Regions from separate parts of the Mesorhizobium sp. B2-2-3 genome, predicted to be linked through region 3. Evidence: predicted binding sites of a transcription regulator. Region 3 holds the regulator's gene; each other region holds the start of a gene.

Region 1 (4,192 bases), on a different contig from region 3:
TGGTTGTCTGTCTTCGTTAGCGGGCGGAATGCCGCTAATCAAGCTGAAAGATGGTCCCGCCGGAAACGCAATGGCCGCAGACCGGTTTTTGCCCGAACCGCCGGGTTGCGGGCCGCATTACACGAAAAATCGTGGGCGTCCAAGCCGAAATGGTCGCTTTTCACAGCCCGCCCAGGCGTTGCCTGTCGCCGTCCCAAAGCCACCGCGAATGCCCGGGCTCGGCCCGAAATGCATGCTTTGGCCGACCCGATCAGATCATCGCCATGCCGCCGTTCACATGGATGGTTTGGCCGGTGACGTAGCCGGCCTCGTTGGAGGCAAGATAAGCGACGGCGGACGCCACTTCGGCGCTGGTGCCCATGCGGCGCGTCGGGATAGCGGCCATGATCGCCTCCTTCTGCTTGTCGTTGAGCTTGTCGGTCATCGCCGATTCGATGAAGCCCGGGGCGACACAGTTGACGGTTATGCTGCGAGTGGCGATCTCCTGCGCCAGCGATTTGGAAAAGCCGATCATGCCGGCCTTGGAGGCGCAGTAGTTGGTCTGGCCGGGATTGCCGGTGACGCCGACCACCGAGGTAATGTTGATGATGCGGCCGTGGCGACGGCGCATCATCGGATGGGTCAGCTCACGCGTCAGCCTGAACACGGCCGTCAGATTGACTTCGAGCACGCTGTCCCAGTCGGCGTCCGACATCCGCACGAACAGCCCGTCCTTGGTGATGCCGGCATTGTTGACCAGGATGTCGACGCCCTCGAGATCGGCCTCCGCTTTCTGGCCGAGCGCCTTGACCTCATCGCGGTTCGACAGGTCGGCCGGAAACAGCTTCACCCGGTCGCCCAGGTCGGCGGCCAGCGCCTCCAGTCTCTCGACGCGCGTGCCGTGCAGGCCGACGATGGCGCCTTGCGCATGCAGCACCCTGGCGATCGCCTCGCCGATGCCTCCCGACGCGCCGGTGACAAGTGCCTTGCGGCCGGTCAGTTCGAACATGTGTTTTCCTCTTTGGTTTCGGAAGCTCAGCGAGCAACCTTATCTGTATACGTCTCGCGGGTATCCGATTGCCATCACCAACGGAATATCTTCAGCGATACAAGCCGCGCCATCAAATTCACACGCGGCGCCTCACCCGAGCGCCGCCAGTGCGGTTTCGACCTCGGCCGCGGAACCGACCGATGCCGTGGCGATTTCGCGGTTGATGCGCCGGGCCAGCCCTGAAAGCACTTTTCCCGCGCCGACTTCATAGAGCGTGGTGACGCCGTTCGCGCCGAACCACTCCACCGTCTCGCGCCAGCGCACGCGGCCGATCACCTGTTCGAACAGACGGCGCGCAATGATTTCGGGATCGCTGGTCGGAGTGACCGTGACATTGGAGACGAGCGGCACGACAGGCGCGTTCTTGGTTACCCCGGCCAGCGCCTCGCGCATGATCTCGGCGGCGGGCGCCATCAGCGCCGAATGGAAGGGCGCGGAGACCTGCAGCATCAGCGCTCGCTTGGCGCCTTTTTCCGTGCACAGTTTGGCAGCCAGTTCGACCGCTGCCTTGGCGCCGGAAATCACCAGCTGGCCACCGCCATTGTCGTTGGCGATCTGGCAGACCGATCCTTTGGCAGCCTCGGCGCAGGCGGCTTCGACATCGGCCTGCTCCAGTCCGATGATCGCCGCCATGGCGCCTTCGCCGGCGGGCACCGCCGCTTGCATGGCATTGCCGCGGATGCGCAGCAGCCTGGCGGCATCGGCAACCGAGACGAAGCCGGCGGCGGCAAGCGCCGAATATTCGCCCAGCGAATGGCCAGCGACGTAGGTAATCTTGTCCTTCAGCGAGAAGCCGCGCGCTTCCAAGGCCCTGATCGCGGCCAGCGATACGGCCATCAGCGCCGGCTGCGCGTTGGCGGTGAGCGTCAGCGTCTCTTCCGGCCCTTCCCAGATCAGCTTCGACAGGTTTTCGCCGAGCGCGTCGTCGACTTCGCTAAAAACCCTACGCGCCTCGGGGAAGGCATCGGCGAGGTCCTTGCCCATGCCGACAGCCTGGCTGCCTTGTCCCGGAAAGGTGAATGCAACGGCCATGTGTGGGCTCCCAAAGCTCGGTTCTGCTTGCCTGATACACGAATTTTCCTGCCTGTGACGCAACGCGGCCTGCCAAGTCAAGCCCGGTTCGACCCGGCCCCTTGGCAGCTTTGCCGGCCGAGTGCCTGTTCCAAAAGGCTTTTTGGCGATCACTCCTGATGAAAACCGCTCACGAATCGTTTGCTGGCTCTTCTTATTTCCGCCACAGGCGCTAGCTTTGCGTGACAATTCCATGACAATCGAGTGACGGGTCTGTCGCTGGGTGGGGAAGTTAAAGTGGCTAGGATTTCGAAAGGCGCAGGCAAAGCCGCGCCACAGTTTCTGGAAGACGATCCTTCCACCGGCTACCTGCCGGGACGGAAGTGGCCGACCATACGCTATGGGCTGACCAGCCTGCTGATCGCGGCCGTCCTGGTGTTCGCCATCGAATTGATCGTGCGCGGCGACTTCGCCGGCACGGTTTCCTTCTTCCTGCAGCCGCTCAAGCCGGGCTGGACCACGATCGTGGTGTTCGCACTGGTTCTGGTCGGCCTCGATGCCGTTTTCGGCCGCAGCTATCAAAGCCTGATGATCGTCGCGCCGCTGACGCTCTCGCTGGCTTTCATCGGTCACCAGAAATCGCATTATCTCGGCGATCCCCTCTACCCGACCGATTTCCTCTACTCCCGCCAGATCGTGGCGCTGCTGCCGCTTCTGGTGCGTGACCGTCCGATGACTGCCCTTGCCATGATTGTCGGCATCGTCGCCGGCCTGTCGCTGCTCATCTATGGCTGGCGGGTCTGGCGTCGAAAAGTGCCCATACTCAGCCGCAAGGGCCGTCTCGCCCGGCTGACGCTGGCCGTGCCGCTGCTCGCCTTCTTCGTCTCGATCATGGACTATGCCACCTTCTCCTGGACCCGGGACCGGCTGCAGATCATCCCGATTATGTGGGACCAGAAGGAAAATTACGCCTCCAACGGCTTTGCGCTCGCCTTCGCGCTGAACGTGCCGATGGCGCATGTCTCGGCGCCGCCAGGCTATTCGGAAAAGGCGATCGCGGCCATCGACAGGCCGCAGGTGACCGCCTCGGTGCCCCAGGAAAAGCCCGACATCATCGTCGTCATGAGCGAATCCTTCTGGGATCCGACCAAGCTGCCCGGGGTCACCATCACGCCCGATCCGATCCCCAACGTGCGGGCGCTGCGTTCGGGCTCCATGTTCTCACCCGAATTCGGCGGCATGACCGCCAATATCGAGTTCGAGGCACTGACCGGCTTCTCCAACGCCTTCCTGCCGGCCGGCAGCATCCCCTACCAGCAATATGTGCGCACGCCGACGCCGTCGCTGGCGACCTTCCTGAAGAGGGAGGGCTACAGGGCGCGCGCCATCCATCCGGGCACCAACTGGTTCTGGAACCGCGGCGCGGTCTATGCCGATTTCGGCTTCGACGACTTCAGATCGGAAGAGACGTTGCCGCCGATGCAAAAGCGCGGGCCGCTGGCATCCGACGCGGCGATGACGGACGAGATCATCAGCGAGGCCGATGCCAGCGATGCCCCGGTGTTCTTCTTTGCCGTCAGCCTGCAGAACCACGGCCCTTACGAGCCGAACCGCTACTACAACCCGACCCACACCGTGCAGGCGCCGATCAGCCAATGGGCGCGTGAATCGCTGCTGAGTTACACCGAGGGCTCGGCCGACGCGGACCGCGGTCTCGAACGCCTGATCGAATGGGCAAAGAAACGCTCTCGCCCCACCGTCATCGCCTTCTTCGGCGACCATCTGCCGCCGCTTGGGCCGGTCTATGTAGAGACCGGGTTCATGAAGGACAATGTCGCGCCGCGCAAGGAGGCTTCCGCCGAGGCGGCGCTGGAGCATCATCAGACGCCACTGGTCATCTGGTCGAACCGCACAGGCCCTGCCAAGGACATGGGCGCCGTCAGCCCCGCCTTCCTGCCCTATCACATCCTGAAAACGGCCGGCATCACCCACCCCTACTATACCGGCTTCCTGGGCGAGATGCGCGAACGCTACCGCGTGGTCGACCGCAATCTGCTGCTGACGCCGGCGGGAGAAGCCACGCCCGATTGGGCGCGGCAAAAGCAGATCGACCCGGCGATCCGCGACTTCCGGCTGCTGCAATACGACATG
Region 2 (4,192 bases), on a different contig from region 3:
CAAAACCTCTATCCAGCCAACGGCCTGTCGTTGGCCGATGCCGCGGCCGTCGAATTCCTGGCCATCGGCGCCCATGCGGTGCGGCGCTCGCGTGCCGATCCCGGCGCACGGACGCTCGTCATCGGCGCCGGACCGATCGGGCTCGGCACCGCCATCTTCGCCCGCATCGCCGGGCTCGACGTGACGCTGCTCGACATGAGCAGCGAAAGGCTCCGCTTCGCCGCCAATGAACTCGGCTTCAAGACCCTCGACGGGTCGCGCGGCGCGGCATCCGATCTGGTCAGCGAAGCGACATCAGGCGAAGGCTTCGACGTGGTCTTCGACGCCACCGGCAACACCGGCTCGGTGCAGTCGGCCTTCGCTCATGTCGCGCATGGCGGGACATTGGTGCTGGTCAGCGTCGTCAAGGACGACATCGCCTTTTCCGACCCCGAATTCCACAAGCGCGAGATGACGCTTGTCGGCAGCCGCAATGCCTTGCGGGCCGATTTCGACCACGTCGCCGCTTCGATCCGCGATGGCGCGGTGCCGCTGGCCAAGCTCGTCACCCACCGCACCACGCTTGCCGACACGCCACGTGACCTCGCCCGCTGGGCGCATGAGAAATCCGGGCTGATCAAGGCCGTGATCGAGGTAGGGGCATAACATGGCAGGCCGTGAACCCGGCCCGAATTGACCACACCCCCGCGCAGGTCGACCCCCAAACGCCAAGCCGCTGACAAGTGCGCGCGACCGGGCTGGTCTGATTCCAGCGTTAGGCCGACACGCCTACAGCGCCGACAGTTTCAGCTCCACCCGCTCCGCCGGGAAGCGCGCCTCGGCGAATTGGATCGGCCGGCCGTCCGGCGTCATGTTGACGGCCACCGTGACCAGCACGATGCCGCCCGGCTGCAGATCGAGGTCGGCAAGGTCGGAAGCATCGGCGTGACGCGCCGACAGCACCGTCGATTGCCTGAGATAATCGTCTATGCCGAAACGCTTGAGCGATGCGGTGATCGACCCGGTCTCGGCCATGGCCACATCGATGCCGGCGAAGCGCCTGGCGTCGAACCAGCCGGAAGCGCGCGACACCGGCTTCCCATCGGCCTCGCCGCGCGTCTCCAGGCGAATCACATCCGATCCCCTGGCAACGCCCAGGGCTTCGGCGACGCGCCGGCTGGCGGGCTCGACCGATGAGGCCAGCAGCACGATATGCCGCTCCGACGCCTGGCCCTGCAAGCCGGTTGAAAATCGCGTGCGCGCGCCGATCGGATAGGACAGTCGCTTGCGCGACAGCACGAAAGTGCCGCGCCCCTGCTCGGCCCGCAGTACCCCGTCTTGCACGAGCGCCGCGATGGCGCTGCGCACCGTGTGGCGGTTGACGCCATAGCGCTCGGCCAGCGCCACCTCCGGCGGCAGCGCGGCATTCTCGGCGAAATCGCCGGCAGCGATCGATTGCAGGATTCGGTCGGCGATCTGGCGCCACAACGAGACGCCGCTGCGCCGCTCGATACCGTCAGCCACGTGTTTTCCGTTCACGGTTTCGCCCCTGGCCGGCCCCTGTCACGCACCCGTCATGGACTCGCGTTAGGTAATGGGTATAATTCGTATGGTTGTCTATATCAATAGACAAATTAGAAGCAAGGATGTTGCTCATGCGAGGACAGGAAGCGCGCGACCAGGCCGAACGCAAGGCGGCCATGGCAACCCTGGCGCAGTCCAGCGGCGACGACATCGTTCGCCTCTGGAATGAATCCGGCCTGCCTGCCGAGGCCGAACTGCTGCGCGGTCCCGAGACCGGCCTGGTCACCATGCGCGGCCGCATCGGCGGCGGCGGCGCGCCGTTCAATGTCGGCGAGGCTACCGTGACCCGTGCCACCGTGCGCCTGCCGTCCGGACAGGTCGGCCATTGCTATGCGCTCGGCCGCGACAAGCAGAAGGCGAAGCTGGCGGCCATCGCCGACGCGCTGTGGCAGGACCCCGCCCACCGAGAGGCGGTCGAAACGGGCCTTCTCGGGCCGCTGCGGGCTGCCTTGACCACGGCACGAGAAAAGCGCCGCGCCGAAACGGCGGCAACAAAGGTGGATTTCTTCACCATGGTTCGCGGAGAAGATTGATGGATATCGCAGCGCAATCGATCGAGGGCGGGTTCGCCGATCCGGTGTTCAACGCCCAGACGGTGTTTCGCGCCGTCATGGACGCAATGGCGCGGCCGGGCAGCGTGCAATCCTTGCCGGCCCTGGCCCGCCCGCCGGCGCCGCTTTCGGCGATATCGGGCGCGGTTGCGCTGGCATTGTGCGACAACGACACGCCGCTCTGGCTGGACCCGGCCCTGCACGCCTCGGCAGCGGTCATGTCCTGGCTCGGCTTTCACAGCGGCGCGCCGCTGGCCAACACCCCGGCCGACGCGCATTTCGCCTTTGTGGCCTCGCCGGCCGAGATGATGGCACTCGACGGTTTCTCGCAAGGCACGCAGGACTATCCCGACCGCTCGACAACATTGATCCTGCAGGTCGGCGATCTCACGTCAGGCACGCCGCTGCTGCTCGAAGGTCCGGGAATCGAGAAGACGGCGACGATCGCGCCAGCCCGCATGCCACGCCATTTCATCGAGCAGTGGAAGCAGAACATCAAGCGCTTTCCGCGCGGCGTTGACATCATCCTGGCGGCACCTGACAGCCTCGCTTGCCTGCCGCGGACGACACGCATCAAGACGACGGAGGCCTAGCATGTATGTCGCGGTAAAAGGCGGCGAAGCGGCGATCGCCAACGCCCACAGCCTGCTCGCCGATCGTCGGCGCGGTGACCGCTCGGTGCCGGCGCTGCGCCTCGACCAGATCGTCGAACAGCTGGCGCTCGGCGTCGACCGGGTGATGAGCGAAGGCTCGCTCTACGACCGCGAACTCGCCGCACTCGCCATCGTGCAGGCGCGCGGTGATATGATCGAGGCGATCTTCCTGGTGCGTGCCTACCGCACCACGTTGCCGCGCTTTGGCTATACAAATGCCATCGACACCGCCACCATACTGGTCGAACGCCGCGTTTCGGCGACCTACAAGGACCTGCCCGGCGGCCAGTTGCTTGGGCCCACCTTCGACTACACGCACCGGCTGCTCGATCCCGAGCTTGCCGCCGGCGCCGATGTCGCCGCGCCCTTGCGGCGCGAGACGGAAGCGCAGGCAATGCCGCGCGTCTCGGCGATCCTCGCTCGCGATGGGCTGATCGAGCCGGACGGAGACATGCCTCAGGACCATGTCCCCGGCGACATCACCCGCGAGCCGCTGGAGTTCCCGATGGCTCGCGACATCCGCCTGCAGGCGCTGTCGCGCGGCGACGAGGGGTTCCTGCTGGCGCTCGGCTATTCCACGCAGCGCGGCTATGCCCGCAACCATCCCTTCGTCGGCGAGATCCGCATCGGCGAGGTCGAGCTGGAGCTCGACGTGCCCGAACTGCCTTTCGCCGTGCCGCTCGGCACGGTGCGCGTCACCGAATGCCAGATGGTCAATCAGTTCAAGGGCTCGGCAAAGGCACCACCGCAATTCACCCGCGGCTATGGCCTGGTCTTCGGCCAGAGCGAGCGCAAGGCGATGGCCATGGCACTCTGCGACCGCGCTCTTCGTGCAAGCGAACTCGGCGAGGACATTGTCGCCGCCGCCCAGGACGAGGAATTCGTCATCTCGCACTCCGACAACGTCCAGGCGACCGGCTTCGTCGAACATCTGAAGCTGCCGCATTATGTCGACTTCCAGGCCGAACTCGACCTCGTGCGCCGCATGCGCGCCGAGTACGACGCCCGCGAAAATCCCAGCAAGATTGAAGAGAAGAAAGAGGCCGCGGAATGAGCGCGCAACCGACCGACATCGCCGCCTATAACTTCGCTTATCTCGACGAACAGACCAAGCGGATGATCCGCCGTGCGATCCTCAAGGGCATCGCCATTCCCGGCTATCAGGTGCCGTTCGCCTCGCGCGAGATGCCGATGCCCTATGGCTGGGGCACCGGCGGCGTCCAGGTTACCGCTTCGATCATCGGCCCCGACGATGTGCTGAAGGTCATCGACCAGGGCGCCGACGACACCACCAATGCGGTCTCGATCCGCGCCTTTTTCAAGAAGGTCGCCAATGTGGCGGTTACGACCGATACCGCCAGCGCCAGCATCATCCAGACCCGCCACCGCATTCCCGAATATCCACTCGCCGCAGGCCAGGTGCTG
Region 3 (4,192 bases):
GCCCGTCACCATCTTCCAGTTCGCTCTCAGCCCCTACGAGGAATGGCAGCAGCTGGCGTGGACCGGCGCACTCATAATCACCCTTACGGTTCTCGGGCTGAGCATCTTCGCCCGCAGCCTTACCGGACGCAGAGAGGACAGATGAAACCGATGTTGTCCACCGAGTTGAATACGCCCGAAGTCGCGGTCGAGAAAGCCAAGATCGAGGTCAAGGGCCTCAATTTCTACTATGGCCAGTCGAAGGCGCTGAAGGATATCAGCCTGTCGCTGCCCGAGCGCAGCGTCACCGCCTTCATCGGGCCTTCGGGCTGCGGGAAGTCGACGCTGCTGCGCGTCTTCAACCGCATCTACGAGCTTTACCCGAGGCAGAGCGCCGAGGGCCAAGTGCTGCTCGACGGCCAGAATATCCTCGACCGTTCGCAGGATCTCAACCTGCTCAGGACCAAGATCGGCATGGTGTTCCAGAAGCCGACGCCGTTCCCGATGTCGATCTACGAGAACATCGCCTTCGGCGTCAGGCTCTATGAGAAGCTCAGCAAGGCGGAGATGGACGGCCGTGTCGAGCAGGCGCTGAAGCGCGCGGCACTGTGGAGCGAGGTCAAGGACAAGCTCAACGCCAGCGGCCTCAGCCTTTCGGGCGGCCAGCAGCAGCGCCTCTGCATCGCCCGCACGGTGGCGGTGAAGCCGGAGGTCATCCTGCTCGACGAGCCTGCCTCGGCGCTCGATCCGCTGTCGACCGCCAAGATCGAGGAGCTGATCGACGAGTTGCAGGCCGATTATACGATCGTCATCGTCACCCACAACATGCAGCAGGCGGCGCGCGTGTCGAAGCAGACCGCCTTCATGTATCTGGGCGAGCTGGTCGAGTTCGACCGCACCGAGAAGATCTTCACGTCGCCCCGCGAGAAGCGCACGCAGGACTATATCACCGGCCGCTTCGGCTGATCCCAGGCATACGAGGACCAAGATCATGGCCGAACACACAGTCGCAGCCTTTGACGAAGATCTCGGACAGATCAGCAGGCTGATCCGCGACATGGGCGATCTCGCCTCATCGATGGTCGGCGGCGCGACCAAGGCGCTCCTGAATTCCGACAACGCGCTCGCCCAGCGCGTCGTCTCCGACGACGCGATCATGGATGCGCGCCAGCGCGAACTCGACGACCGCGCCATCACCCTGATCGCCAAGCGGCAGCCCATGGCGGACGATCTGCGCCATGTCGTCGGCTCGATCCGCATGGCGGGCGATCTCGAACGCATCGGCGATCTCGCCAAGAACATCGCCAAGCGCGTCGGCACCGTCGGCCTTGCCGCCACGCCGCGCGACCTGTCGCACTCCATCGACGCCATGGCGCAGCTTGTGCTGATCCAGGTCCAAGGCGTGATCGAGGAGTATGCGGCGCGCGATGCCGCGGCACTTGCCAAGCTGCGCGCCGACGATGAACGCATCGACGTCAAATACACGTCGGTCTTCCGCGAGCTGCTGACCTACATGATGGAGGATCCGCGCAACATCACCGCCTGCACGCATCTTTTGTTCTGCGCCAAGAATCTCGAGCGCATCGGCGATCACGTGACCAACATTGCCGAAAATGCCTATTATGTGCTGACCGGCACGCAATTGCCCGCCAATCGCCCGAAGCAGGACGAGACGGCGATGTCGGCGCCAGCGGCTTGACGGCAGGGGTGACCAGTCGATGATCGCGCCACGCATCATGGTGGTGGAGGACGAGGAGCCGCTGGGTGTGCTGCTCCGTTACAATCTGGAATCGGAGGGTTATCAGGTAGAGGTGGTGACGCGCGGCGACGAAGCCGAGATCCGCTTGCAGGAGAATGTCCCTGACCTTCTTGTGCTCGACTGGATGGTGCCGGCGGTGTCCGGCATCGAGCTCTGCCGCCGTCTCCGCATGCGGCCCGAGACCGAGCGGCTGCCGATCATCATGCTGACGGCGCGCGGCGAGGAAAGCGACCGGGTGCGCGGTCTCTCCACCGGCGCCGACGACTATCTGGTCAAGCCGTTCTCAACGCCGGAATTCATGGCACGCGTCAAGGCGCTGCTGCGCCGCGCCAAGCCCGAAGTTCTGTCCAGCGTGCTCAAGGTCGGCGACATCGTGCTCGACCGTGAATCGCACCGGGTCTACCGCAAGAAAAGCGAGATCCGGCTCGGGCCGACCGAGTTCCGCCTGCTCGAATTCATGATGCGACATCCCGGCCGCGTGTTCTCGCGCAGCCAACTGCTCGACAATGTCTGGGGCGAAACGATCTATATCGACGAGCGCACCGTGGACGTGCATGTCGGCCGGCTGCGCAAGGCGGTCAACAATGGCCGCATGCCTGACGTGATCCGCACCATTCGGGGCGCGGGGTATGCGATTCGCGAAGACTAGGGATATGTCACGCAACGTTCTCGCCCACGCCTGATTTCGCCTGTGCCCCCGGCGCGAAAATCTCCTGGTCGACGAAGGTCAGCGCGCGCATGGCGCAGCCCTCGCGGATCAGTGGCAGTTCGTTCGGCTCGGTGTCGAAGGAAATCGATTTCGAGTGCTGGCCGCCGGCGGTCTGGGCAATGGCCTCGCGCAGAGCCGGCTCGATCAGGTCGAAGGCGGCGGCGCTGACGCCGACCATGGCGACCGGCGCCGGATCGATCAGCGCGAACAGGCTGCCAAGGCCGTAACCCAGCGCCTCGCCGGCCTTGCGGTAGGCTTCGCGCTCCGGCCCGTCCTTTTCGCGCGCCGAGGCCGCCAGGGTGCGCATGTCGGCGTCGCTGACGTCGACGGGCTCGGTGTCCTCGCCAAGCTGCCTCGCGTTGCGCCAGATGGCATAGTTGCCGGCATAGGCCTCGACGCAGCCGCGCCGCCCGCAGCGGCAGAGCGCCCCGCCGGGGCGATGGATCATGTGGCCGAACTCGCCTCCGGATGAATGGGTGCCGGTGAACAGTTCACCCTTCAGCACCAAGCCCATGCCGATGCCGTGCGACAAAAGGATGGCGATGAAGTCGTCGCGGTAGCGCTGGGGATCGCGCCAGCGCAGCGCCACCGCCATCATGTTGCAATCGTTCTCCATGGTGGCGGGAATGCCGAACTCGGCCTCCAGTATGTCGGCGAAGGCGATGTCGGTCTGCGGCGTGATCGGCGACCACAGCATGGTGCGCGCATCCGTGTCGGTGATGCCCTGGATCGCCAGCGCGATACGGGCGATGCTGCCGACGTCGAGGTCGGGATCCTCGAACCGCCGCCTGACGATGGCCACGCATTCGCCGATCAGCGCCTCGCGCGACAGGGTGAGCGTGTCCAGCCGGCGCTGCTCTTCAGATATCACCTGGCCGGCATAGTCGATGACGGCGACGGAGAGAAAATTCAGCGACAGCACCACGGTCATCACCGCCGCGGCTTCAGGGTTGAGGCTGAGGCCGACCTGCGGCCGGCCGCGTTTCAGCGCACCGGCCTCGCTCGGCTTGCTCTGCGCCAGGATGCCTTCGCCAATCAGGTCGGAGGAGATCGCCGATATGGTGGAATGGCTGAGCCCGGTGGTCGCGGCAATCTCGGTGCGCGAGGGCTGCCCGGCACGGCGCACGGCCGCGATCACCATTGCCCGGTTGCGTCGGCGCAAATCGTCGTGGCGGATTCCGACCGACATGTTTCTCGCATCCTCCCCGTCGCCGCGTTCTCTCCCCAGGATCCCGACGACCGTCAAATACTGGCAGAACCGGCCTTGGCTGTCATTATTTATTCCGGAGCTCGAAAAAAATTCACGAGGACATCAAAATACATCAGAATCGACGTTGACAGCGTTCCGACGATGGACCAGTGTTTTTTCGAGGCTCGAAAAAATAGAGCCTTTGTGCCGGCCTACGGGCCTGTTTGGTCGCGCCATACGCGGCGCAGGGAGGATTAAGATGAAGAGATTCACAGCCGCCATCCTGGCGGGTGTCGCCATGTCGCTGACGCTCGCGTCGGTCGCGCAGGCGAAGGACAAGGTCATCGGCGTTTCCTGGTCGAACTTCCAGGAAGAGCGCTGGAAGACCGACGAGGCCGCCATGAAGAAGGCGATCGAAGCCGCCGGCGACAAGTATATTTCCGCCGACGCCCAGTCCAATCCCGGCAAGCAGCTCACCGACGTCGAGAGCCTGATCTCCCAGGGCGCCAATTCGCTGATCATCCTGGCGCAGGACGCCTCCGCCATCGGCCCGGCG

What was found. The regulator PhoB, encoded in region 3, activates phosphate uptake and scavenging genes when phosphate is short. The targets are predictions, from matches to a motif close to TGTCATNNANCTGTCAT.
Region 1: the regulator PhoB is predicted to act here: its motif matches at 2,284-2,300, upstream of FJ951_RS24950 (LTA synthase family protein).
Region 2: the regulator PhoB is predicted to act here: its motif matches at 1,541-1,557, upstream of phnF (phosphonate metabolism transcriptional regulator PhnF).

Annotation. Positions count from the first base shown of each region.
Region 1 is NZ_VFWC01000016.1:84,557-88,748, reverse strand. Features, by position in the region: gene fabG (3-oxoacyl-[acyl-carrier-protein] reductase) at 251-988, opposite strand; gene fabD (ACP S-malonyltransferase) at 1,121-2,062, opposite strand; gene FJ951_RS24950 (LTA synthase family protein) at 2,339-4,192, shown strand, end outside.
Region 2 is NZ_VFWC01000002.1:341,206-345,397, forward strand. Features, by position in the region: gene FJ951_RS04790 (zinc-binding alcohol dehydrogenase family protein) at 1-645, shown strand, start outside; gene phnF (phosphonate metabolism transcriptional regulator PhnF) at 769-1,518, opposite strand; gene phnG (phosphonate C-P lyase system protein PhnG) at 1,635-2,096, shown strand; gene phnH (phosphonate C-P lyase system protein PhnH) at 2,096-2,707, shown strand; gene FJ951_RS04810 (carbon-phosphorus lyase complex subunit PhnI) at 2,709-3,821, shown strand; partial or broken gene FJ951_RS04815 (alpha-D-ribose 1-methylphosphonate 5-phosphate C-P-lyase PhnJ) at 3,818-4,192, shown strand, end outside.
Region 3 is NZ_VFWC01000017.1:29,560-33,751, forward strand. Features, by position in the region: gene pstA (phosphate ABC transporter permease PstA) at 1-145, shown strand, start outside; gene pstB (phosphate ABC transporter ATP-binding protein PstB) at 142-945, shown strand; gene phoU (phosphate signaling complex protein PhoU) at 971-1,678, shown strand; gene phoB (phosphate regulon transcriptional regulator PhoB) at 1,698-2,387, shown strand; gene FJ951_RS25305 (ROK family protein) at 2,395-3,636, opposite strand; gene xylF (D-xylose ABC transporter substrate-binding protein) at 3,896-4,192, shown strand, end outside.